3 regions of the Cupriavidus sp. PET2-C1 genome follow, and region 2 is predicted to be linked to each of the others. Evidence: predicted binding sites of a transcription regulator. Region 2 holds the regulator's gene; each other region holds the start of a gene.
The links. Region 2 encodes HrcA, which represses chaperone genes, less so after heat shock. Its sites were predicted from a motif close to TTAGCACTCNNNNNNNNNGAGTGCTAA; they were not measured.
Positions count from the first base shown of each region.

Region 1: groES (co-chaperone GroES) is a predicted target of HrcA. The motif match lies at 1,447-1,473, and genes of this name have one in related genera.
Region 3: rpoH (RNA polymerase sigma factor RpoH) is a predicted target of HrcA. The motif match lies at 1,049-1,075, and genes of this name have one in related genera.

Region 1 is NZ_CM137259.1:948,368-950,636, forward strand. Features, by position in the region: gene ACX12D_RS04305 (LysR family transcriptional regulator) at 1-25, shown strand, start outside; gene ACX12D_RS04310 (zinc-dependent alcohol dehydrogenase family protein) at 22-1,026, opposite strand; gene groES (co-chaperone GroES) at 1,567-1,857, shown strand; gene groL (chaperonin GroEL) at 1,898-2,269, shown strand, end outside.
Region 2 is NZ_CM137259.1:1,380,229-1,382,497, forward strand. Features, by position in the region: gene ACX12D_RS06285 (NAD kinase) at 1-634, opposite strand, end outside; gene hrcA (heat-inducible transcriptional repressor HrcA) at 749-1,786, shown strand; gene hemH (ferrochelatase) at 1,899-2,269, shown strand, end outside.
Region 3 is NZ_CM137259.1:462,706-464,974, reverse strand. Features, by position in the region: gene ACX12D_RS02125 (pirin family protein) at 1-794, opposite strand, end outside; gene rpoH (RNA polymerase sigma factor RpoH) at 1,192-2,088, shown strand; gene ACX12D_RS02115 (SCO family protein) at 2,179-2,269, opposite strand, start outside.

The DNA.
Region 1 (2,269 bases), 430 kb from region 2:
CCTGGGCAGTAGCGCAGGCGCTTAGTCCCCGGCAATCTCCACCACCAGCTTGCCCTTGGCCGTGCCGGTCTCGATGGCGCGATGCGCATCGATGGCGCTGTCGAGCGTGAAGTGCCGCGCATCGAGCCGCACGCAGAGCTTGCCCGCATCGGCCAGCCGCGCCGCTTCGCGCAGGATCTCGCCGTGGTGCGCGCGGCCCTTGCCGGTGAGCATCGGCATCAGCGTGAACACGCCTGAATACGTGGCCGCGCGAAACGACAGCGGCGCCAGCGCGTGCGTGCCCCAGCCCAGGCAGCTCACCACATGACCGCCATAGGTTCGCGCCGCCAGAAAAGAATTGTCCAGCACCGCGCCGCCCACGGTGTCGTAGACCACGTCGAAGCCCTCGCCCGCAGTGTATTGCTCGACATACTGCGCGACGGATGTCGCGGCGTGGTCGATCGCGGTGGCGCCATAGCCCTCGATGATCGCCTTCTGCGCGGCCGAGCCCGTGGCGTAGACCTGCGCCCCGAGCGCGCGGGCGATCTGCACCGCGATATGCCCCACGCCGCCGGCGCCGCCATGCACCAGCACCTTCTGGCCGGGCTGCACGCGAGCCCGGTCGACCAGGCCTTCCCACGCGGTGATGAACACCAGCGGCAATGCGGCGGCTTCGCGCATCGACAGCGCGGCGGGCTTGCGCGCGAGCAGGTCGGCATCGACCGCCGCGTACTGCGCGAGCGAGCCTTGCAGGCCGCCCACGCCACCGGTCATGCCATAGACCTCGTCGCCGGGCGCGAAAGCCGTCACGCCCGCGCCCACGGCTTCGGCCACGCCGGCCAGGTCCAGGCCCAGCACGGCGGGCAAGGGCTGGCGGGCGTGCTCCGCCTGGCCGGCGCGGATCTTGGTGTCGAGCGGATTGACGCCGCTGGCCAGGATGCGCACCAGCACCTGGCCGGGGCCGGCCACTGGCTTGGGAAGCTGGACCGCCGTGAACGGCGCGCCGGCGGATTCGACGATGAGGGCCTGCATGGTGGGGTGGGGCATGATGCGCTCCGGGTAGATTGGCGATGAACCAGCGATGGGTTTGAGCCGGGTTGGTGTGACCATTCTTGGCCAGGCCGGCGCGCTCGTAAATCAACGCTTCTGTACTCTTGCCATGCAGTTTTGAATGGGGTGGCTTCTTGTCACATCGTGTCACGTCGCCGTGGAGGTGGGTGACGTTGAGCATTGCGCAGCGGGCGAAAGTGCCGCAGGCAACACCACGGGTGGCATGCGATGATCCGGCCCGGAGACATTGGGCTGGTGATCCATGGATAACTTTTATTTCGACGAAATCCGTCCGGATTCCATCAGGACGCGAATAAAGATTTCGCCGCGCGGCCAGGCCCCGTAACGATTTTCACAATTCCAGGGTAAACACGTATCAAGTCGTCGACTTGAAAACGCTACCCCCCGTCCCTATAATTAGCACTCGTTGGGCATGAGTGCTAACAGACCTCTCCCGACGTACTAATTCTGCTGGCCGTCAGTGCTGGCGGTCATTTTTTGTGAACCAAAAATCACTTTTTGTACCAAGGAGTCCGTATGAATCTGCGTCCTTTGCACGACCGCGTGATCGTGAAGCGTCTGGACAATGAAACCAAGACCGCTTCCGGCATCGTGATTCCCGACAACGCTGCCGAAAAGCCTGATCAAGGTGAAGTGCTCGCCGTGGGCCCCGGCAAGAAGGACGACAAGGGCGCTTCGATCGTCCTCGACGTCAAGGTGGGTGACCGCGTGCTGTTCGGCAAGTATGCCGGCCAGGCCGTGAAGGTGGATGGCCAGGAACTGCTGGTCATGCGCGAAGAAGACATCATGGCTGTGGTGAACAAGTAATCCACGCACCCCATTCGTACAGATTTAGGAGATTCAGAACATGGCAGCTAAAGACGTAGTATTCGGCGACGCCGCCCGTGCCAAGATGGTCGAAGGCGTGAACATTCTCGCCAACGCAGTCAAGGTTACCCTGGGCCCGAAGGGTCGCAACGTGGTGCTGGAGCGCAGCTTCGGCGGCCCGACCGTGACCAAGGACGGCGTGTCCGTGGCCAAGGAAATCGAGCTGAAGGACAAGCTGCAGAACATGGGCGCGCAAATGGTCAAGGAAGTGGCTTCCAAGACCAGCGACAACGCCGGTGACGGTACCACCACCGCAACCGTGCTGGCCCAGTCGATCGTGCGCGAAGGCATGAAGTACGTTGCCGCCGGCATGAACCCGATGGACCTGAAGCGCGGCATCGACAAGGCTGTG
Region 2 (2,269 bases):
GGGTCGGGTGCAGGATCGGGCCGCCCGCCGACAGCGCATAGGCGGTCGAGCCGGTCGGCGTGGAGACGATCAGGCCATCGGAGCGCTGGTTGTACATGAAGTGGCCGTCCACCGACACCGCCAGCTCGACCATGCCGGAAATGCCGGAACGGTTGACCACGACGTCGTTGAAGGCCAGCGCGGAGAAGATCACGCCATCGTCGCGCACCACCTGGGACTCCAGCAGCATGCGGGTCTCGGACTCGTAGCGGCCCGCCAGCATGTCGGGCAGCACCGAGTGCACGTCCTGCAAGGGGATGTCGGTCATGAAGCCAAGGCGCCCGTGGTTCACCCCGATCAGCGGCACCGGGTAGCCGGCCAGCTGGCGCGCCAGGCCCAGCAGGGTGCCGTCGCCGCCGAGCACCACCGCCACATCGGCATGCTTGCCGATCTCGTCGGGCGCCAGCGCCGGATAGTCGGTCAGTCCGGTGGCCAGGGCCGTGTCTCGCTCGAACACCACATCCTGGCCGTTCCTGAGGATACAGGCGGCCAGCTCTTCCAGCGGGCCCTCGATGCCGGCTGTGGCGTACCTGCCGATCAGGGCGACGGTGCGAAATGGGGCGCGCGCGGCGCCGGGCTTGGGGAGCGAAGACATGCCGGGATTAGACCATACCGCCGTGACCATTGTCAGCAGGAGGGCGCTTGGCGCCGGGCCGGATCGCCGATGAGCCGCCCGAATGGTGAAAACTTGCGTAAAATCAGGTTCATCATGGATGAACGTGCGAAAACGCTTCTCAAAACCCTCATCGAGCGCTACATCGCCGAGGGGCAGCCCGTGGGCTCACGGACCTTGTCGAAGTACTCGGGGCTCGACCTGTCTCCGGCCACCATCCGCAATGTGATGTCCGACCTGGAGGAAATGGGGTTCATTGCCAGCCCGCATACCTCGGCCGGGCGCATCCCCACGCCGCGCGGCTACCGGCTGTTCGTGGACACCATGCTGACCGCCCAGCCGCTGGATGGCGCGCTCAACCTGGCCGAGCTGACCGGCAAGATCCGGGGCCAGCTGGAGGGTCAGCAGCTCGGGCCGCAGCGGATGATCACGTCGGCGGCGCACACCTTGTCCAACCTGTCGCAGTTCGCTGGCGTGGTGATGACCCCCAGGCGCGCCCAGGCGTTCCGCCAGGTCGAATTCATGCGGCTTTCGGACAAGCGCATCCTGCTGATCATCGTCACCCCAGAGGGCGACGTGCAGAACCGCATCATCCAGACCGAGCTGCCGTATTCCCCGTCGCAACTGGTCGAAGCCGCCAATTTCATCAACTCGCACTTTGCCGGCATGAGCTTCGACAATGTGCGCGACCACCTGCGCGGCGAGCTGCGGGCGCTGCGCATGGATATGTCGCAGCTGATGCAGGCCGCGGTGGAGGCGGGGAGCAATGCCATGGCCGAGGGGGAAGACGACCATGTCTTCATCTCGGGCGAGCGCAAGCTGCTGGAGGTGGAAGACCTGTCTTCCAGCATGGAAAAGCTGCGCCGCCTGTTCGACGTGTTCGAGCACAAGACCGGCCTGCTCAAGCTGCTCGATGTCTCCAGCCACGCCCAGGGCGTGCAGATCTTCATCGGCGGCGAGAGCAAGCTGGTGCCGCTCGAAGACATGGCGGTCATCACCGCGCCCTATGAAGTCGACGGCCAGATCGTCGGCACGCTCGGGGTGATCGGGCCGACCCGCATGGCCTACGAACGGGTGATCCCGATCGTCGACATCACCGCGCGCCTGTTGTCCAGCGCGCTCAGCCAGAACTAGTGTTGGCTCGGCCCTGTCTTACAAACTGCCTGTTCCCCGCATCCTGTAAGCTCGGCGAGACCTGGCGGCCGCGCGCCCTGTGCCCGCGCCGCCCCGCCACACCGGAAATTACATGACGTTTACCCCTGAACCGGCCTACCAGCATGGCCAGGCGCCGCGCACGGCCATCCTGCTGATCAACCTCGGCACCCCGGATGCGCCAACGCCGAAGGCGGTCGGCAGCTACCTCAAGCAGTTCCTGTCCGACCCGCGCGTCGTGGAGATCCCACGCGCGGCGTGGCTGCCGCTGCTGTACGGCATCATCGTGCCGCTGCGCTCGCGCGCTTCGGCGATGAAGTACGAGTCGATCTGGCTGCGGGAGGCGCATATGACGGGTTCCCCGCTGCTGGTGCACACCGAGCGCCAGGCTCACGCCTTGCAACTGCTGCTGAACCAGCAAGGCCATGAGGTGACAGTGGCGTGCGCCATGCGGTACGGCAATCC
Region 3 (2,269 bases), 920 kb from region 2:
GCGGCTTCGATTGCTTCCTTGGTGCTGGCAACGAAATTCCAGAAGATGAAGCGATGGCCGTCGGTCGGGTCGCCGCCGAGCAGCATCACGCGCGACGCCACCTGCGCCGTCAACGTCACCGGCTGGCCCGGCACCAGCACCGCCAGGTGCCGCTCGGGCAACACTTCGCCGTCCAGGGCGATGGTGCCGTCCACCGGGTAGATGCCGCGCTCGGCGTGTTCCGCCGGAATCTCCAGGCTGGCGCCCGCGTCGAGCTCAATGGCCACGTAGAGCGTGCGGCTGAACACCTTCACAGGGGCCTCGGCGCCAAACGCATCGCCCGCAATCACCGTCATGCGTACGCCAGGGCGCTCCAGCTTGGGCAGCGTCGCGGCCGGATGGTGATGAAAGGACGGCTCGACGTTCTCGTCTTCCTTGGGCAGCGCCACCCAGGTCTGGATGCCGTGCAGGCGCGGCCCGGCATCGCGGGCGGACTGGGGCGAGCGCTCCGAGTGCGCGATGCCGCTGCCAGCCGTCATCCAGTTCACGTCGCCCGGCCTGATGACCTGTTTGCTGCCCAGGCTGTCGTGGTGAAGGATCTCACCTTCGAACAGGTAGGTGACCGTGGCCAGGCCGATGTGGGGATGCGGGCGTACATCGGCGCCTTCTCCAGGCGGCATGGCCACCGGGCCCATGTGGTCGAAAAAGATGAATGGACCGACAGTCTGGGTTGCCGCGGCGGGCAGCAGACGGCTCACGGCAAAGTCGCCAAGGTCACGGGTGTGCGGCTTTAACAAGTGCTCGATAGCGGACATGGTATTCCCCGGTTTGGTCGATGCTGGCGCTCAGCACCACTGAGACAAATGAAAAGAGTGTAGCTGCTAGCGAAACACAGCATCTCAACTGGCGACAGAACCGGCTGGGGCAGTGGCCCTCTAATCATGGCCGGATCGTTCGCGCACCCGCGTGAGATAGTGGCCTCGTCACATTCCGCAAGATGTCGGATTAAAATACTATTTAGACGAACTATTCGATTACCAGGAACTATCAACCCTATTGATACTCCAACTTAGCAGTCCCCCGGCTTGAGTGCTAATATGTGTTGCAATGCAGTGCGAGACCCCCAAAAGGGCCGCACAAGCGGGCAACCCACCCGCCGGATGCGAAAGGAGCAATCGAGTGAACGCAGTCCTATCTGCTGACCAAACCCAAATGACCAACCGTCTGCCCACGGTGCCGCAGGGCGCCGGGACGTTTGCGCTGACCTTTCCCGGAACGCTGGGAAATATCGACAGCTATATCCAGGCTGTCCACCGTATTCCCCTGCTTACCCCCGAGGAAGAGCAGCGGCTCGCGCGCGAGTTGCGCGAGCATGATTCCGTCGATGCCGCGCGCCGCATGGTGCTGTCGCACCTGCGCCTGGTGGTGTCCATCGCCCGCCAGTACCTTGGCTATGGCCTGCCCCACGCAGACCTGATTCAGGAAGGCAATATCGGCCTGATGAAGGCTGTGAAGCGCTTCGACCCGGATCAGGGCGTGCGGCTGGTGTCGTATGCGATGCACTGGATCAAGGCCGAGATCCACGAATACGTGCTGAAGAACTGGCGCATGGTCAAGGTGGCTACCACCAAGGCTCAGCGCAAGTTGTTCTTCAACCTGCGCAGCCACAAGCAGGGTGCCCATACCTTCACGCCGGAACAGATCGACGCGGTTGCGCGTGAGCTGAACGTCAAGCCGGAAGAAGTGATGGAGATGGAAACCCGCCTGTCGGGCGGCGACCTGGCGCTCGAAGGGCAGATTGACGATGGCGAAGAGGACTTCGCGCCCATCGCCTACCTGGCCGACAACCACAATGAGCCCACCCGCGTGATCGAGGCCCAGCGCCACGACCGCCTGCAGGTGCAAGGCCTGGAAGAAGCGCTGTCCAAGCTCGACGACCGTAGCCGCCGCATCATCGAAGCGCGCTGGCTGCAGGTCAACGACGACGGCTCGGGCGGCTCCACGCTGCACGAACTGGCTGACGAATTCGGCGTTTCCGCCGAACGCATCCGCCAGATCGAAACCGCGGCGATGAAGAAGATGAAGGGTGCGCTGCAGGCTTTTGCCTAAGGCTTGAGCGCGCCAAAAGTAGAACAGGGCCGGTCTCGCGACCGGCCCTGTTTTATTTTGCCTGCCGGCTTTGCGCCCCGGCGGCTCGCCTCAGGACAGCAGTTGCTTGAGGTCGTGCACGATCGGCTCCGGCCCCTGGCCGTGGCGGATAAACAGGCGCAGCTTGCCGCTCGGGTCGAAC